DNA from 2 places in the Vibrio sp. 2134-1 genome. Region 1 is predicted to be linked to the other one. Evidence: riboswitches for the same ligand, from Rfam matches in the RefSeq annotation. Region 1 holds a riboswitch; the other holds the start of a gene.
What was found. Region 1 has a riboswitch for cyclic di-GMP ahead of gbpA (N-acetylglucosamine-binding protein GbpA). Riboswitches for the same ligand answer to the same signal wherever they lie in the genome.
Positions count from the first base shown of each region.

Region 1 (9,896 bases):
CGTTTTGTAGAATAAAACCGATCATTGGATGAGATTTCTTCGGTTTACTTGCGTACAACATCGGAAACAAAGAGGATTCCGATGCAAACAATCAATGTCGTGTGGTTAAAACGAGATTTAAGGCTGACTGACCATCAACCACTAACTCAAGCATTATCAACAAAGCACCCAACTGTGCTTTTGTATATTGTTGAACCATTGCTATTGAACAACCCACACTATTCTGAGCGCCACTGGCGATTTGTTTGGCAGTCACTGCAAGACATGGATGAGACGCTCAAAGCATATGGGCATCGAATCACGGTGCTGTTTGACGATGCCTTAGCATGTTTCCAATCAATTCAAGCGCAATATCAAATCAACGCTGTTTTTTCTCACCAAGAAATAGGACTCAACTGCACCTTTGAGCGCGACAAACAAGTTGCCGCTTGGCTGTATAAGCAGAACATCGACTGGTTTGAGTTCGAACACGGTGCTGTTATCAGAGGTGCAAAAAACCGGCAAGGTTGGGACAAACATTGGGACTCTGTCATGAGAGCCTCAATAAGCCCTATTGAGCTCCAAACCGACTTATTGCATTCATTGGATGCAGAAGCTCTCGGCTGTTCGTTTTCGCCACCATCATCCTGGCTATCAAAATGCAAAGGAATGCAAACGGGAGGAAGCCGGCTCGCTTGGAAAACACTAGAGGACTTTTTTCATCGTCGAGGTCGTGATTACTATCGAAGCATTTCTAGTCCCACAGCCTCACGCACAGCCTGTACTCGACTTTCTCCGTATCTCGCTTGGGGTAACATATCCTTGCGTGAAGTTTATCAATACCTTTTGAAACACTGGCAAGTCGCTGGGTTTCGTCGCAGCTTAATTGCATTGTCTTCACGGCTTCATTGGCACTGTCACTTCATCCAAAAATTCGAATCGGAATACGACATGGAGTTTTACTGCGTTAATCGGGCTTACGAACCATTGATTAAACAAAGTAGTACTTTCGATGAAGAAAAGTTAGCAGCATGGAAATCCGGGCATACTGGCGTACCTTTGATTGATGCCTGCATGCGCTGTTTGCACCACACTGGTTACATTAACTTTCGCATGCGTGCCATGCTGGTTAGCTTTCTTACTCACCACATGAACATGAATTGGCGAGTAGGTGTAACGCATTTAGCGCAACTGTTTCTCGACTTTGAGCCCGGAATTCATTACCCACAATTCCAAATGCAAGCAGGAGTAACCGGGACTAACACAATCCGTATTTATAATCCGATCAAGCAAGCCCAAGAACATGATCCTGACGGCACGTTCATCTACAAGTGGGTACCTGAATTGCAAATGGTTCCTCCCCCTCTTTTATTCGAGCCTTGGACAATGACCCAGATGGAAGTTGTCATGTATCAGTTGCAGCCAGATAGCCGTTACCTTGCACCTATTATCACACCAGACAACGCAGCTAAGGCAGCAAGAGAGCGCTTATGGACGTGGCGGAAACGAGCCGATGTGAAACAAGAAGGCAGACGAATTCTTGCGCGACATGTTAGACCCTCAAAAGAAAGTAGGACGCGATGATCATCTCTCAATCACAATGCGTACAAATGCCAACACACTCCAGGGAACCCGTTGTACCCTCAACTAGTAAGGAACACATTATGTTCAAACGTATCTTAGTTATCGCGGCGACACTGATGGCGACGTTATCTTTTATGCTGCCCGTCAAGGCTCATGAGCATGGCATGATGAAAGCCGATATTGTCGACGTTGCCGCTGAAAATGGCTCTTTCAATACGCTTGTTGCTGCGGTGAAAGCAGCGGGCCTGGTTGACACTCTCAAAGGGGAAGGCCCATTTACTGTTTTTGCACCAACGGATGACGCTTTTGCAAAACTGCCAGACGGCACAGTCGACATGCTCTTAATGCCGGAAAACAAAGACAAGTTAGTATCTGTTTTGACTTATCACGTCGTCCCAGGGAAAGTGATGGCTGCCGATGTTGTTAAGCTAGACAAAGCGACTACGGTTCAGGGGCAAGATGTCATGATTAAAACCATGGGCGATAAAGTCATGGTTAACGATGCAAATGTCATTGCAACCGATGTGAAAGCTAAAAACGGTGTCATTCACGTGATTGATACTGTCATCATGCCGAAATAACACCATTCAAAGGGCGGTACACTCCGCCCTTTAGACAGAACTTCTTCCACCCTTAGCACGATTCCTCTCCACTTATCCCCAACAAACCTCCACCCATTCACCATGACTATAAAAAAGATAAAAACAAAATTAAAATCAATACCTTGCAAGACGACACTGCACAATATTGACGAGGTTAAGATATCGTTATCTTTCAATTTGAGAACAGGATTCCATGTCAGTGACGTTTACTTTTCCACATGTAAATTCTTAAGCTAAATTTTGGCTGCTCAATCACATTTCGGCAAACCATTCGAAAGGGTGGGACGCAAAGCTTCCGGTCTGTCTGCATTTAAAAATCTAAAAGAATGCTCATGATAGCGGGGTTACCATGACGCAGTGTTACAGAAGTCCAATTTCTGTAGCGTTGCTTTATGCTCAGCATGCGCCGGGGTGTGACACTAGTTTGTCAGCCATAACAGAGGACATGTGATGAAATCATTTCCAACCAAATCCGTACTCGCGTTAGCACTTGCAAGCATTAGCTCAGGTGCTGCGGCTCACGGTTATGTATCAGAAACCAATGGTGGTGTCGCTGCAAGTCGCTCGGCACTATGTAAGTATCCAACGCCAGATACTAACGAAAAAAATAATAACTGCGGTGCGATTCAATATGAACCGCAAAGCGTTGAAGGCCCTGATGGCTTTCCCGAAACAGGGCCTCGCGATGGTAAAATAGCGAGTGCCGAAACCGCTTTAGCAGCTGCCCTTGATGAGCAAACTGCCGACCGTTGGGTAAAACGCACTATTCAAGCAGGTACACAAACTTTTGAATGGACATTTACCGCTAACCACGTGACGCGCGACTGGAAATATTACATCACCAAGCCTGATTGGAACCCAAACGCTTCACTATCACGAGACTCTTTTGATCTAACTCCTTTCTGTGTCGTCAACGGCAATATGGTTCAACCCCCGAAACAGGTAAGCCATCAATGTAATGTGCCTACTCGCGAGGGATACCATGTCATTCTGGCAGTATGGGATGTTGGCGACACTGCAGCCTCATTTTATAACGTGATCGATGTGAAATTTGATGGTGACAGTCCCGTTATTCCAGATTGGAAGCAAGGCGGTCAAATTATTCCTACAATGGATTTAAATATTGGGGATTCGGTTTATACGCGCGTATTTGATCAAGCAGGTGAAAACATAGCGTATAGAACTAAACTAGAAATTACCGATGCAGCAATGGGCCAAGCGAAAAACTGGTCTTACGCACTCGCGACTAAGCTAAACCAAGAACAAGCAAAACTGCAAGCCGGGCAGTATGCAGAGGATAAATTCACTCCTGTTTATGGTACTAATCCGGTGTATCTGCAAGCAAATAGCGGCCTTGAGCGAGTAGAGATCGGCTATAACATTGAAACTCCTGTTCCAGAATACTCACTCACAGTAGATGGCTTAGCAGACGAATATATCATTGAGTCAACACCGACAACGTTGGATCTGACACTAACTGCTGAAGGCGATTTAAATGCAGAACTCACCGTTTACAATCACCATCGCGAACCACTTGCAAGTTGGGCAAACGAAATGAAAGACGGCTCGGTAGAAGCGATATCGCTCGCTTTAAGTAAATCGGAGCCGGGTCACCATATGCTCGTAACACGTATTAAGGATAAAGATGGCAACTTGGTGGATCAGCAAACGCTCGACTTTCACTTAAAAGAAGATCCAGTAACGCCACCACCATCTGGTGAGTACGATTTTGTCTTCCCTGAAGGACTATCTAGCTACACGGCGGGCACAAAAGTGCTTGCCAGCGACGGGGGCATTTATCAATGTAAACCTTTCCCATACTCTGGTTACTGTATGCAGTGGAAAGAAAGCGCAAACCATTACGAGCCTGGAATAGGTTCACACTGGGAGATGGCTTGGGATAAAGTCAACTAAATCACCCTTTGAACGTTACGCAAAAGAGCCTCACTATGAGGCTCTTTTATAATCAAACGCAAAAATGACAATTTTCCCGGTCTAAACCATGAACACCAGATAAACTAGTGAGATGCGCTCGCCCCTCAATCAGCCCCATTTCATACCCTTCTAGTAAAACGGATTGTCGCATTGATAAGCGCTGAACATGAAAATTATCTGGTGGGGCAATTACCCTAACATGTGTTCCTGGTGGAGGGTTACGAATAAACTCTAATGATTGATTATAGTTATCTGCACGTCTTAACATCGCATCCGCCATTTTGGGGTGCTCCGCAAACAGTTTCTTCATCAGCCATGTGGTCTTAACTGGCTTTTTGGCATAATTCAGCGGGTGAGAGAGTACTACGGTTATATCGCGAGCCCCTCGACGATAAGCCTCACGCACTGGTATAGAGTCAGCGACCCCACCATCGGTATAACAACCGCCAGAAAAACAAGGGGTATGCTTGTAGGCAATCGGCAATGCTGTTGTCGCTTCAATCGCATGGTGAAAATTATCACGTGTCACGCGATAGTAATCTGCTTGCCCTGTATCTACATTTGTTGTCGCTGCGAGAAAAGGAACGCCATTAAACAGTTTATTTTCATCGACGGGATACAAGCGATTAGATTCTTCAAACAGCCACTTCACATCAATGAGGTCCCCACCTTTAACGAAGCGAGTTGGGTCAAAAAAGCGTTTGCTTGTGGCCAGCTTAGTAATGACGTTAATACTGCGATGTGGGTAGTCGGTCAAATACCCAATCAAATTTGATGCACCAGCAGATACACCGATTGCAAAATCAAACGGTTTATAACTCTGCTCTAAAAACGCATCTAACACTCCGCTTGCGAAGACGCCTCGCATCGCGCCACCTTCTACTACAATTGCTTTTGTTGCCATATATCCCCCATTCTCCTTGCCAAAAGAGTAATGAAATTCGTGCAATCACAACAATTGAATATTCTTATTATTGAAATAGGTGAAGTCTATTTATTTCTCTCTTAGAAAATGAAAACTAAAGTTCAAAAAATCCGTACCCGTTAGAAATGTAATTGCGGGCTTAACCAAGGTGGCAAGGTCTAAGAGAAATCTAGGAGAAAACCGTTTTATAGGCTTCGCCCGCGCCATCAATGAACATTTGAGTACCAATAACCGCTAGAATTAAGCCCATCATTTTAGTCACAACATTTAGAGCACTTGGTCCAACCGCTTTGACCAATTTGTCTCCAAATAAAAACAGTACATAGGTGATCACACAGAGGACAGCGAAAGAAACGATAGTAATAATGGTTTGATCGAAACCACCCGCTGTCGCAAAGTTCATCGCGGTAGCAATCGTTCCAGGCCCAGCTAATATTGGCATCGCCAGTGGAGACACTGCAATACTCAATGCCGCCCGTTGCTGAGCTGGTGAATACGCCTTCTCTTTGGTTTTCTGATGCGTCGAATCACCTTGAAGCATGTTAAAACCTATCAAAAACACCAAAATGCCGCCTGTTATTCGCAATGCATAAAGCGTGATACCAAACAAATCAAAAATTAACTTACCGGCAATAGAAAATATCGCGATGATAATAAATGCAATAAAAACCGAGCGGAGCGCAATGGAACGGATGGTTTCTTTATCTTCATCAGCAGTTAAACTCAAAAAGATGGGAATATTGGCGATAGGGTTCATGATGGCAAAGAAGCCCATAAACACCGTAACTGTATGAACAATGAGTTCTTTCATATTTTCCACTGCATTTAAATTATTGATTCTAAAAACAGTATATACGCTCTCAAACAGAACGAGTGGTGTAATCTCGAATCGTCTTCACACTTATGCGCCAAGCATTGTTTTTCTTTTGAGATAGTTTACCGACTCATCAAATGTCGCTAAGGTGAGTCTTCAGCCTTTAACGTAACAGGGGATGTTAAGTCACCATGAACAGCACGATTCAAACAATTCTCAATCACCGCTCAATTCGAAAATTCACCTCACAACCGATTGAGAGCGAACAATTAGATGCCATTCTTCAAGCCGGCCTTGCGGCGTCCTCATCAAGCATGTTGCAAGTCGTTTCAATTATCCGCGTGACCGACAAAGAAAAACGTACGCTATTAGCTCAATATGCCGGAAATCAAGGGTACGTTGAAAGCGCGGCTGAGTTTTTGGTGTTTTGTATTGATTACCAGCGCCATGCCAGTATCAACCCAGATATTCAAGCTGATTTTACCGAGTTAACACTAATAGGCGCTGTAGACTCGGGGATCATGGCACAAAATTGCTTGCTTGCGGCGGAGTCGATGGGGCTAGGAGGCGTGTATATTGGTGGTTTACGAAACAATGCCCCAAAAGTAGACGAATTATTAGGTTTACCTAAAAATACCGCCATTTTATTTGGTATGTGTCTTGGTCATCCAGATCAAGCCCCTGAAGTAAAACCTCGCCTACCTAAGCATGTCGTGGTGCATGAGAATCAGTATCAAGACCTAAACTTGGATGATATTCAGACGTATGACCAAACCATGCAAAACTACTATGCAAACCGTTCGAGCAATCAAAAACAGAGTACTTGGTCGCAAGAAGTCACCAGTAAACTGGCTGGCGAATCACGTCCGCACATCCTGCCTTACTTAAACAGAAAAGGGCTCACTAAAAGGTGATGACTACAATACGATAGGATCAAAAAAGGCCTCTGAAGAGGCCTTTAGAATTTATCAGCAAAAACTTGCTTAGTTACCGCCTGTCGCGCCAGTGCCTGGACCCGGTGGATCTTCAGGTTCAATTGGCTCACCGACTTCCGCATCTGGGATTTGTGGTACTTCAGGTTCGATATCTTCTAGTGGAGTGTCGTTATCAATAGCCTCTTGTACATCAGCAACAACTTTCTGAGTATCTTCAGCTGGAATCGTTACGTAGATAACATCACCCGAATCATTCTCAGGATAATTTGGGTTCGCCGCGATTACATCTTCTGTTATTGCTTTTGCAGCAACAGCTACAGCTTCAGGCGAAGCTGTTGGGTTCGCTTTGATGATATCTGATACAACGTTTGCTGTTGCAACTAGCTGAGTAGCAAGTGCGCTGTTACCACCCTCACTACCAAGTCCTGCTACTACAGATTCTGTATCACGAAGGATTTCGTCAACTGTTTTACCACTTGCATTGATATCGATACCCAAATTCTCGAATACTTTTTCAGCGATATCAGAAGAGTATACTTCACCATCTTTTAAAGAGTTAGCAACCAAAGTCGTAAATGGAGAGCCTGTTACCAATGAATCCGTCTGGGCTAGGCCTTGAGGGATTTTGTAGTCAGATGTAATAGGTTTACCATTTGACGCGTCTTTACTATCTTCTGTGTGCGTTAATACGAAAGCACAATCACCTGGCGCATTTACAACGTTGATATTTTCAAAACGCGCTTTACCAACCATACCTTCATAGTTTGTTGTATTTTCAATAGCGTCGTATGTCTCACCACCACATACTGCTTGAACTTTCATGCCGATAACAGCTGGGTCATAAGCCTGAACTGAGTATCTTTTTACCTCAGGATCGCTGTCACTACCACAACCTGCTAGTAGGACTGCTGCCACACTTGCCGTTAAAAGTTTGATTTTCAAAATTAGCTCCAATATTTGTTGTTATATCCGACCGCAACAGGAAGCATAACGGCAGTTGCATATAGTGTAAATAGGATGCATACAACTTTGGCATGAGTTTTTTCACATTCTTGCCTGTTTGCTTGTGCAAAATCATGCATTCATCTCATTAACGTTAAATAGACACAATTTTGTCATGTATTCGTCAGTATTTTTTCAAGTAACTTGTTGCCTTTATTGCAACCAGATGGATAATAGTTGACTATTTTTTGTGGGTCGGATTTTCACACCTTCATTAATGAAACTAAGAGCTCTAAGTCGCTAGCAGCCATTTGGAGTGTTTATTACACAAATAATTCTGAATGGACTCGCTTTCTAAAGGCTTAAAACTGCAGTAAATCATCAATATTGATGAAATGCAGTTCAATTAGAATGAATCAATTTCAGTCGGCAAACTTTCTTTCGGTAGTTATAAACCAATGAACACATTTAATAAATTTTTGGGGATATCAGTACTTCCTATCCTTCTTACAGGGTGTACTTTGCCTGGTAGCCACCTTTCGGTCAGTGACAAAACAGTAATGAGCACTGAATCGAGTGATATAGAGTCTCAGGTTACCGTTTATCCCTTAACTTTGGAGCGCGTAACGTCTTTAAATTCAGTGGACCCTTTTTCAAAACCAAACCCAGAGTTAGATATTGAAATCGCAAAATATGAATACGAAGTAGGACCTGGCGATATCCTAAATATCACTATTTGGGATCACCCAGAGCTAACGATCCCAGCGGGCTCATACCGAAGCTCAGCCGAAGCGGGTAACTGGGTGCATTCGGATGGCACGATCTTCTACCCTTACATAGGTGTCGTACATGTTGAAGGCAAAAACGTACGTCAGATTCGTGCAGACATTGCAAGCCGCCTTGCAAAATACATTGAGAGCCCACAGGTCGATGTAAGCGTTGCGGCATTTCGCTCTAAAAAGACTTATGTAACTGGCGAAGTTAACAAGCCAGGACAACAACCAATTACAAACATCCCCCTTACACTTCTAGATGCTGTGAATAGAGCTGGCGGACTGGCTGCCGAGGCTGATTGGCGTAATGCGACACTGACACGCAATGGCGTTGTTGAAAACGTCTCTTTGTATGCTCTGATGCAACAAGGCGATTTAACTCAAAACCGCCTTCTAAAGCCTGGCGATATTGTTCATATTCCTCGAAACGATGCGCAAAAAGTATTTGTTATGGGCGAGGTTAACGATCCGAAATTACTCAAAATTGATCGTAGCGGCATGAGCCTTACTGAGGCTCTTAGCAGCGTTGGTGGTATCAGTGAAATCTCCGCAGATGCTACCGGTGTGTTTGTCATCAGACGTTCAAAAGAAGAAGCTAAAATGGCGGACATTTATCAGCTAGATGTTTCTGACGCTTCTGCTTTGGTGATTGGTACTGAGTTTGATCTCAACCCTTACGACATAGTCTATGTGACGGCTGCACCTGTTAGTCGTTGGAATCGTGTGATTGCTCAGCTCGTTCCAACCATTTCCGGCTTTAATGAACTAACTGAAGGTGTACTACGAGTACGCACTTGGCCGTAAAACAACGTGCCGCAAGAAAATTATCTCTTGCGGCACGTAATCGATAGCTACTCAGCTCAATTGCGCAATATAAAGAAACCAGCAATTCAGTTGAGATCATAAGCATACAACTTAAAGTAGGGTAAGCATTTGTTTTCTAATATTCTTGTCGTCTGTGTCGGTAATATTTGCCGCTCTCCAACAGGAGAGCGGCTTTTGCAGTCTTTACTACCAAACAAACATGTCGCATCAGCAGGAATCGCAGTAGATAAGAGCCATCTAACGGGAAAAGCTGCTGACGAGATGGCAACCACTATCGCGAACGAACATAGCGTAAGCTTAGATGGACACGAAGCACGACAATTAACACCTGAGCTTTGCGCTCAATACGATCTGATATTGGTTATGGAAAAAGGTCATTTAGAAGCCTTAACCAAAATCGCTCCTGAGGCACGAGGTAAAACGATGCTGTTTGGACAGTGGATAAATGAACAAAACATCCCTGATCCATACAGACAAAGTAGAGAAGCTTTCGAACATGCATATACGCTTATAGAAAAAGCAGCAAAAGCGTGGTCTCAAAAACTATAAGCCGCAAGGCTAAATAAACGCCAATGGCAAGGT
Region 1 covers NZ_JAWOUS010000010.1:83,765-93,660, forward strand. The annotation lists gene R7R78_RS13070 (cryptochrome/deoxyribodipyrimidine photo-lyase family protein) at 82-1,563, shown strand; gene R7R78_RS13075 (fasciclin domain-containing protein) at 1,644-2,144, shown strand; cyclic di-GMP riboswitch class I at 2,417-2,517, shown strand; gene gbpA (N-acetylglucosamine-binding protein GbpA) at 2,616-4,079, shown strand; gene R7R78_RS13085 (patatin family protein) at 4,132-5,004, opposite strand; gene R7R78_RS13090 (MarC family protein) at 5,195-5,836, opposite strand; gene nfsA (oxygen-insensitive NADPH nitroreductase) at 6,031-6,753, shown strand; gene R7R78_RS13100 (hypothetical protein) at 6,823-7,716, opposite strand; gene R7R78_RS13105 (polysaccharide export protein) at 8,175-9,293, shown strand; gene R7R78_RS13110 (phosphotyrosine protein phosphatase) at 9,423-9,863, shown strand.

Region 2 (9,896 bases), on a different contig from region 1:
TCGAAAAGTCGGTGCTTGGTTTTCGCAGTAATATTGCTTCTGCTTGCGATATCAGCGAATGTATACTTCTTGGTGACGTAAAAATTGGCGAAGGCTGTGTTTTACGTCGTGTGATTGTCGACAAGGATGCCGATATTGCTCCTGGTACTCAGATTGGTGTGAATCTTCAAGAAGATAAAAAACACTTCCACGTGTCTGAGGAGGGCATTGTTGTTATTCCGAAAGGAGCTCGAGTTGGCTACTAACAACTTATCTATTCTGTTTGTAGCTTCTGAGGTTGAAGGCCTCATTAAAAGTGGTGGCTTGGCAGATGTTGCCAAGGCACTACCGGAAGCCCTTCAAAACCTACAGCAAGACGTAAGAATTACCATCCCTGCGTACAGTAGTATTGATAAACTCGCAGACGCAGAAGTTGTATTAGAAACAAAATTAACATCATGGCCGCATACGGAGTATCGAGTTTTGCGGCTCATGTTAGGTCAAAATCCTGTTTACCTGATTGATTGTCCGCCGTATTTCAATCGACCATCAATGTATGCGGAGAACAACCAAGCGTATACTGATAACGGCGAGCGCTTTGCGTTTTTTAGTGCAGCATGTCTCGACATGTTACCCAAGCTCGCCTTTCAACCTAATATCATACACGCGAACGATTGGCACACAGGTCTTGTTCCATTTTTGCTCAAGCACAGGTATGGCAATGATCCGTTCTTTGCTCATACTAAAAGCGTCATTTCAATTCACAATGCGGTCTTTAAAGGCGTATTTAGTTATGAAGACGTGCAGTGTTTGCCAGAGTTTCATTGTAGAAACGTTCCCGATGCTGCGGTGAGTGCAACGCATATTACGATGCTTAAAGCTGGCGTAATGAATGCAGATAAGATAAACGCGGTTAGCCCTACGTACGCAGAGGAACTAAAAACAGAGCTTGGCAGTCACGGCATGGCTTGGGAGTTTCAGCAACGTGCACAGGACTTAGTCGGCATCTTGAATGGTTGTGATTACAGCGCTTGGAATCCGGAAACGGATACCTACTTGCCGGTTAATTACTGCGCCGACCAGCAAAGTATGTCGCAAGGGAAGAAAGCTTGTAAAAAAGCATTACAACAACGACTAAATTTGCCCGAAAAAAATGTAGCTATGTTCGGTATGGTTTGTCGATTGACCCAGCAGAAAGGCGTTCATTACTTGTTGCCTGCTTTGGCCGATTTTTTGAAGCACGATGTTCAGCTAGTTGTCGTTGGGACCGGAGACCCTGTTCTTGCCGCTCAGCTACGAGAGGTTACCGCGCAGTTTTCTAGCAAATTTGCCTTTGTAGAAGCGTATGACAATGAACTTGCGCATATCGTTGAAGCTGGTTCTGATTTCTTCTTGATGCCTTCTGAGTTTGAACCATGTGGTTTGAATCAAATCTATAGTATGGCTTACGGTACATTGCCGATAGTACGCGGTGTTGGTGGCTTAAAGGACAGCGTTAGCGATTATGATGTAAACCCATCTGAAGCAACGGGGTTTGTTTTTTTCGAACCGACACCGCAGGCATTGTTGTTAACGATGCTAAGGGCACTGTTGCTCTACGCTCAAAACGAGCCTGAAGTGAATAAAGTACAGTTGCATGCGATGCAACAAGACTTTTGTTGGCAAAAGGCCGCAGAATCTTATTTGCAGCTTTACCACTCAGCGTTAGTTTGACTTAAAATTGTAACGAAAGGCGCCGAATGAGGTGCCTTTATTATCTTGAGTAAGGGGAGTGTGGTAGGATGGCTTTTTACTCAATAGCACGATCTTTTTGATACTGAATATGACCCAGCCGCTACTTTTTCATAAAACCTATTTGCACCCTACTAGTCATGAGTGGGTTGTATTTGTGCACGGTGCTGGTGGTAGCTCTTCTATCTGGTTCAAGCAAATTAAAGCTTACAAGCAACACTTTAACTTATTGTTGATCGATTTAAGAGGGCATGGAAAGTCAAATCAGTTACTTAAAGAGCTCATTGCTAGCCGTTATACCTTTACGGAAGTTACTCAAGATATTTTGAAAGTATTGGACCATTTAAAGATCCAATCCGCTCATTTTGTCGGTATGTCGCTTGGTACCATTATTGTTCGAAACCTTGCTGAATTGTCATCAGAGCGCGTACGTTCGATGGTGCTCGGCGGTGCTGTCACAAGGCTTAACACTCGTTCTCAGATATTGGTGAAATTAGGTAATTTTTGTAAGCATATCCTACCGTACATGTGGCTCTACAAACTGTTCGCTTATATTGTTATGCCTCAAAGAAGCCAACGAGAATCTCGCCACCTTTTTATTCGCGAAGCCAAGAAGCTTTGCCAAAAAGAATTTAAACGTTGGTTTATTCTTGCTGCTGATGTAAATCCGTTAATGAAATATTTTAAAGATCGAGAGTTACCCATTCCGACTCTCTACTTAATGGGCGACAGGGATTACATGTTTATTAAACCTGTCAAAGAAATGGTTGCAGCACATAAGCTCAGCATTCTACGAGAAATCCCGAATTGTGGTCATGTATGCAATGTAGAGCGTCCAGAAGACTTCAATCAACACTCCATCGAGTTTATTAAACAGCAAGCTGTATGTGCTTAAAACTGAGTGTATCCACTGAATAGGAGAGCCGCTATAGCTCTCCTAGTTGATATCCACATTGCCAACATGCACCAAATTGCCCTTCGTTTATTTCATGACATTTTGGGCATTGCCAATCTTGATACTCATGCCTATCGGATTGTTTTCGATATGCTTTTACTATTTCTTCAGCTTTCATCTTTTGTGCAGTGTCAAAAAGCCACACATAAGGATCGGTATCATCACCAAACGGCAGTTCTCCTTTTAAGCCGAAAATACCTTCTCCACGAACTTCACAGTAAATTTGTTCCACTTTAAGCAGCTCACATACAATGTGTGCTTCTGCTGGGTTTTTAGCGATAAATATTTTCATCAAAATACCCACTTCACCAATTACGAGTTTTGCTGACTTGGTGTCGGCCTTACTTTATCCATAACCCATTTAGTGATGATTGGAAATAGTCCCAATAGCGCAAAAGACGCTAATACTGCGGGTGAAACAATGCCCGATAGGCTTTCAATTGTTGCTAATTGAGTACCTGCATTCAGATATACGGCTGTGCCTGGCAGCATACCTATTTGGCTAGTGAGATAAAATCTACCTACAGACATCGGCGTTAAGCCCATCAGTAAGTTGATTAGAAAGAAAGGGAATACAGGGATTAGACGCAAGGAAAATAGATAAAAAGCTCCGTCTTTTTCGACACCTTGATTAATTGCGTTGAGTTTATTTCCGAATTTGTTTTGTACCCAGTCACGCAATAAGTATCGGCTGCTCAAGAAGGCCAGTGTTGCCCCCATAGTGCTAGCGAAAGAAACCAGTAGCAAGCTTGTCCAAAAACCAAATAAGGCTGCACCAAGTAAGGTGACTACTGCCGCTCCTGGGATAGAAAAAGCGGTAATTGCAATGTAGGTAAAAAAGTAAATCGCAGCCGAGAATACAAAATTCTGATCGATGTATGTAGTTAGTGCTTCTTGTTGGGCTTTTGCATTCTCTAAGGTTAAATACTGGCCAAAGTTAATACCTAAAAAGACGATAGCCGCTAGTAGGATGAGACCTAATATCAGTTTCTTATTCATAATTTTGATTCCAATTTGGGATATATGTAATAAGACAGTAGGAAAACCGAAAAAATTTCACAAAAAAACCGCAGATTAGACTGCGGTTTTACAAGATAGTTTTTAGGCCGACTTTTATTGGAGGCCGTTCATCAACTCATCTCGGCGAGCTTGAGGTACCACACTCCAATGAGTGCCGTTGATAGCACCTTCTAGTGCCCATAGCAACTCAATGTTGACGGTTGCAGAGTGCGTATCTCTTATCGCTTTATAGGCGTTAAGCGCACCTTCCTCTTCAAGCTTCTCTACGGATTCGATGCCGGCTTTTTTTAGCATGCGCTCGGTAGCCAGTCGTAAGTTAGGCAAATCTTTCAAACGGTTAGGCTTTGTACTTGCTTGCTGTTCTTTCTCAAGCTTTGCCTTTTTCAATGATTGATTCGCTACTTCGATTAAGCGTTCGCTTGATTCCCATAAATCGCTGGAAATAGCGTAGTACTTTGTAACGACTGGAAAGCCACGTTTTTTATAAACGTAAGGCTTTAGCCCTTGTTTCTCGAAGTCAGATGAAGTTTTTTGGTCTGCTCTGATATGAAGCTGATTGTTTACCACTAGTGCAAACATTGTTTCATCAGCGAATAGTCCGAAGCCACCAAACATTGAGCGCGACTTGATATTACCAAGTGCCTCAAATAGCTTCATAGAGTCTTTGAGTATCGGTTTATCCATGTTTTGTTATCTCGGTGTAATTAATATTACGCCACCAAAAGTCAGGTCCGAGAGAGTAGCAAACATGCGTAAAAACAATGTCATTACAGAGTAAAGTCATTGCTTACACACTTGCCATCGGTAACCCCGCTACCTTCCATATCGTAATATGGTTCAGGCCGGAGGCTTTGCGTCCCACTCTTTCGAATGGTTTGCCCTGTGCGTGACACAATGAGCATACTTCTTATATTGAATTAACATCACGGTTTAGCGTTAAAAGTGTGATTTCGGTTCAATAAAAATGATAGATTGAATGCTCTATTTTGCATATGGAAAGGTGCAAATTGGCCTTTGAAAAGGAGTTCTTAATATATATTACATTTATATAAAACAGGGAGTTAACGTTAGTCAATTGTTATTAGAGTGGTGTGAAGTATTAGAGAATGCTTAATTTTTCCAAAAAAATAAGCGCCCCTGTAGAGCGCTTATTTAACCGTGTTAAATACAGTGAAATTTAGTTCATTTTTTTCACAGTATTTCGAATTACAAGCTCAGGTTGCATTTCGAAAATTCGTTTTTCGTGTTCTTTATCTTTGATACGCTCAAGTAGAATTTCGAATGCATTTTTACCAACACGACGTTTAGGTTGGTGGATAGTCGTTAGCGGTGGAGAGAAGTATTCTGCAAGCTCGATGTTGTCGTAGCCGATCACTGAAATATCTTCAGGAATTTTGATCCCGTTTTGTTGCAAGCGGCTCATTAGGCCGAGAGCCATTGTGTCGTTAAAACAGAATACCGCCGTCGGGCGCTTGTCCATTGCGGTAATTTTATCTGCAACTAATACGGCCGTATCACATTCAAAGTTACCTTCAAGGATCCAGTCTTCATTTACAGCTAGGTTCGCTTCGCTCATTGCGCGACGGAAACCTGCAATGCGCTCTTGGCAAGCAAGCTTTTCAAAATGACCGCTTAGACAAGCGATATCCGTATGACCATTGTCAATCAGATGTTTGGTCGCAATGTAGCCACCTTCTTCTGAGTTATCCATGATTTTGTCTGCTTGCGAGCTCTCTGGGCCCCAATCCATGACCACTTTAGGAATGTCCGCATGACGGTCAAGCATCTCTTTTAGTTCTTCGGTTAAGTCAGAACACATCACTAGGATGCCATCAACGCGCTTTTCAGCCAGCATACGAATGTAATCGCGTTGTTTTTCGTAAATCCCGCCTGTGTTACATAAAATCAGAGTATAGCCTTGGCGGTAACAGTAGCTCTCAACGCCATCAATCACTTCTGAGAAAAATAGGTTAGTTGATTGAGTTACTAACATGCCAATCGTACGAGTTGAGTTGCATTTTAGGCTGCGTGCAACGGCACTTGGCGCGTAATTCAGCTCGTCAACGGCTTTCATTACTTTTTCTTGCGTTGCTTCTGCAACGAAACGCGTTTTATTGATAACGTGCGAAACTGTCGTAGTGGAAACGCCGGCTAAGCGAGCAACGTCTTTTATCGTGGCCATAAATGGTGTCCTGTATCGAGCTACTGAAATATGTCGTATTGGATGTACCTGATGCTCTAATGGTTTCACACCTAGCAATATAAAATTGGCGCTAAGTGTCTCGGCAGCGGTTGATCCAAGTGCGACAAAAGGGTGCGTAGCAGCATCGGTCGATGAATTTTATCTTTTTTCTATCTGATGAGAAATTGCCATCAACCTGTTAAGAAAACACAAAAACCGCTATATTTCAGCGGTTTACATATAAATCATATTTAATCGTTTGCGCTCACATTTTAGCCCTATGTGGACTGACTAGCAATGTTTTCAGCACGAGATTTGTGTATTTGAAGTCACATTTTGACTGCTAAATAACCAAGCGTCTTTGCGCTAAGTTAAGGCAAACGAATATTATACCCAAGTTACTTACAATTGGTCACTTTCGGCATACAGGAAGCCCGATAGGCAGGCTCCCTAAAAATAGGCGGCAATTATTCACCAAGAAGGTAGGCGCTGTCTAGTTTACAAAATGCAACTAATAGTTTCGCGACACTCGAGTAAAATCCAAATTCGTCGAATTGTTTACATTTGTCTGAAAACTGAGGTAACCAAGACATCAATTGTTGCTGGATAAAGTCGTTTTGTTTAACGAAGGCTTCTTCCATGTGTTTTTCTTGTTCAAGCTCGTTTGAGCGGATAATCATGTTCCCGAGAAAGTCGAGCTCAACGGCTAAGTGATCCGCAGGTTCCTTTAGGTTTTCGTCTACTTGAACGCCAAATTCAGCCATCAACTTTTCCATTTCCTCAGCTGGCTTGTCATTCAGTAAACCTGATTCACCAATGTACATGGATGCGTAAGGAAGAGCGCCGTATTTTTCTGTCTTCAAAAACAGTTCACAAAAGTCAGCTGCAAGCTCTAGTTGTGCATCTTCACGATCTTGTAACCGATTCAGCGCATCAACTAGGCTATCAACGGCTGGTTTCAGCGACTCATTTTCACCTAAGCCTGCGAGAAAACTGCGAATTTCAACACTGTGATAGGCTTCCAATTCTTTCTCTGTTAGTTCTTTTGCGAACAAGCTCGAAAACCACCAGTAAATTTCAGCGCGTTTTTCATTAAAAGCTTTCACTTCTTGCATTTTGGGCTCCTGAATGATGCTTCAAGTCATGCATCACAAAGTCAATTAGGGATATCCCCTAAGTGTAATCAATTAAAATGAATAGCAGTAACTATAATTGTTATGTTTTATGGTCAAAAATGACCGTTTATTAATAGCAGTGGGTAAGCTTGTTTTGAATCAATAAAAACGCTAAATCTTGCGTTTTAATGTATCTATGACTAGAAATGTTACTAGTTATGAATAGAATACGTCTTGGATAATAAGAAGACAGAAAAGTGGTGTAAATGAGCTATCACGTATTAGTCGTAGAAGATGATGTTGTAACTCGTAGTAAGCTTGCGGGATATTTCCAAAATGAGGGCTACCAAGTCAGCGAAGCAGAGAGTGGCGCGGAAATGCGTGAAGTTTTGCAAGCGGGCGATGTAGACCTGATCATGCTGGATATTAACCTGCCTGGTGAAGACGGCCTGATGCTTACTCGTGAGTTACGTAGCCAATCGGATATTGGTATCATATTAGTAACAGGACGCACGGATAGCATTGATAAAATCGTAGGCCTAGAAATGGGTGCTGACGATTATGTGACAAAACCTTTTGAACTGAGAGAGCTGTTAGTTCGCGTTAAAAACTTGCTGTGGCGTATTTCAGCAGCGCGCAGTGGCAGCTCGAAAGCGAATGAAACCAGTGAAGAGCACATTGTGCGCTTTGGGGAGTGGACATTCGACATTCAACGTCGCGCACTTAGCCGCAACGGTGAGCCAGTAAAACTAACTAAAGCAGAGTATGAACTTTTGGTGGCATTATCGTCTTACCCTAACCAGGTGTTAAGTCGTGAGCGTATTTTGAACATGATCAGCCATCGAGTGGATGCGCCGAATGACCGCACCATTGATGTTCTTATTCGACGTATGCGCGCAAAAATGGAGTTCGATCCTAAGAACCCACAGATTTTTGTAACGGTACACGGCGAGGGCTATATGTTTGCTGGTGACTAGTTTGAACATAACTCAATCGTAAAAAGAAAAAGGAGAGCTTCGGCTCTCCTTTTTTGTGGCTTCAAGATAATACTAGTTTGCTTCAACCATTGGTGTTTGGCCGACAGTATCACGCAACCTTTGCCAAATACTGCCCAAGTACTCATGCCAATAAAGCTCTGTTTGTTCTAAGTAACGCGCTTTAGGTGAGTATTTATCCCAAGGTTGACTGATTTCGCTAATAGCTAAGAAGTTGGTCGGAGCTGGGATTGGTTTAATGCCTGCTGCGTTGAACTCATACAATGCACGGCTCATGTGGCTTGCAGAGGTGACTAACACAATCTCCTTTTGCTGAACGAATGCAGCCGCTTGACGTGCCTCTTCCCACGTATCCTTTGCATCCTCTAATAAAATGATATCGGATTTTGCTACACCTAAGGCTAGGGCAACGTTCGCCATCATTCTCGCGTGGCTAATTTCAGATCCGCCAGCATAGCCGGATAAGATTAATTTCGCGCCTGGATACATTCTTAAAATACGAATGCCCTCAGTTAAGCGCATTAATGCTGCACGGCTTAACTGCGAGGTGGGTGGAATTTCGTCATCGATAACATGACCATTCCCTAAAACCATCACGTAGTCGATGGTGCCAGAAACTGGCAAAAAGGCTTTATGCTCTCGCTCTAACGGCATAAGAAGCTTGGTTGAAACAGGTTGGAAGGCAACAAGAAAAATGCCAACAAAAGAGAATAGAACAACGAAGCAGCCAGTTTTACGTTTTGTAGTAAAACTAATGAGAGCAAGACCCAACAAGCCTATCAGCAGCAATGCCGGAAGGGGCATAAGCATGGCTGACACTACTTTTTTCAGCTCAAACATACATAAATAGTCCGAAAAAACATCAATTGATAATAAAAATGAGGGTATCCCTCTTTATTCCTGCTTTCCTTGTGCCAGAATAGCGGCACAATCCGTTATGATAACTCAGCAGAAGTGACAGAAGACCGCAATTTCGACGATATCGCCCACAAATTTGCAAAAAATATTTACGGCTCCGATAAAGGGGAGATCCGCCAAATCATTGTGTGGGAAGATTTTCTACAGATTCTAAGTGAATTAGATGCTGACCAGCAACCCCTAGAAGTGTTAGACGCTGGTGGTGGTTTGGCACAAATGTCGCAAAAGCTTGCTAAGCTCGGACATCGAATCGCTTTATGTGATCTATCTTCGGAAATGCTGCAGTTGGCTAAGCAGGATATTGAAAAAAACGGTTTGCTTGAGCAGTATCGCCTGATTCATTCGCCTGTCCAATCCATCGGTGAACATATGGATGGACGGGTCGATCTGGCTATGTTCCACGCTGTGATGGAGTGGCTGGTTGATCCTAAGGCCGCACTTGAAACAGTTCTAGAACAAGTAAAACCGGGAGGCATCGCATCAGTCATGTTCTACAACCACCACGGTTTAGTCTATAAAAACGTGGTTTGTGGCAACATTCCTCATATATTAGACGGCATGCCTCACCGAAAAAGATTTAAACTACAGCCGCAAAAAGGCTTAAAACCTGAAGAAGTCTACCAGTGGATAGAAAATTCAGGTTTTAATATTTGTGGCAAATCTGGTATTCGCTCATTTAGTGATTACATAGGCAATATGGAATACATGGGTGATTACGAGTTTGAAGATGTGTTGGCGCTAGAAAAACAACTTTGTCGACAAGAGCCATACCTCTCATTAGGCCGCTACATTCATGTGTGGGCTAAAAAGAACGATAAACAGGAATAACAATGAGTGAGATGACTCTCAATGCTGCAGAGCAACCAATCGATGAGCTGGTTGGCTGGGTTAAGCAGCACGATTTCTCGTTGAACCTGACCACAGAGCGATTGGCATTTTTGATAGCCATTGCCGTACTGAGTAATGAAAGGTTCGATGAAGAACTGGGTGAAGGTGAACTG
Region 2 covers NZ_JAWOUS010000011.1:44,125-54,020, forward strand. The annotation lists gene glgC (glucose-1-phosphate adenylyltransferase) at 1-245, shown strand, start outside; gene glgA (glycogen synthase GlgA) at 235-1,692, shown strand; gene R7R78_RS13570 (alpha/beta fold hydrolase) at 1,802-2,605, shown strand; gene R7R78_RS13575 (DUF2007 domain-containing protein) at 2,637-2,957, opposite strand; gene R7R78_RS13580 (TVP38/TMEM64 family protein) at 2,978-3,664, opposite strand; gene R7R78_RS13585 (TfoX/Sxy family DNA transformation protein) at 3,779-4,369, opposite strand; cyclic di-GMP riboswitch class I at 4,486-4,575, opposite strand; gene purR (HTH-type transcriptional repressor PurR) at 4,863-5,867, opposite strand; gene torD (molecular chaperone TorD) at 6,335-6,982, opposite strand; gene torR (two-component system response regulator TorR) at 7,249-7,959, shown strand; gene elyC (envelope biogenesis factor ElyC) at 8,032-8,817, opposite strand; gene cmoM (tRNA uridine 5-oxyacetic acid(34) methyltransferase CmoM) at 8,932-9,723, shown strand; gene mukF (chromosome partition protein MukF) at 9,726-9,896, shown strand, end outside.
Region 2: linked by a shared signal. The riboswitch ahead of R7R78_RS13585 (TfoX/Sxy family DNA transformation protein) and the one ahead of gbpA (N-acetylglucosamine-binding protein GbpA) in region 1 are both predicted to bind cyclic di-GMP.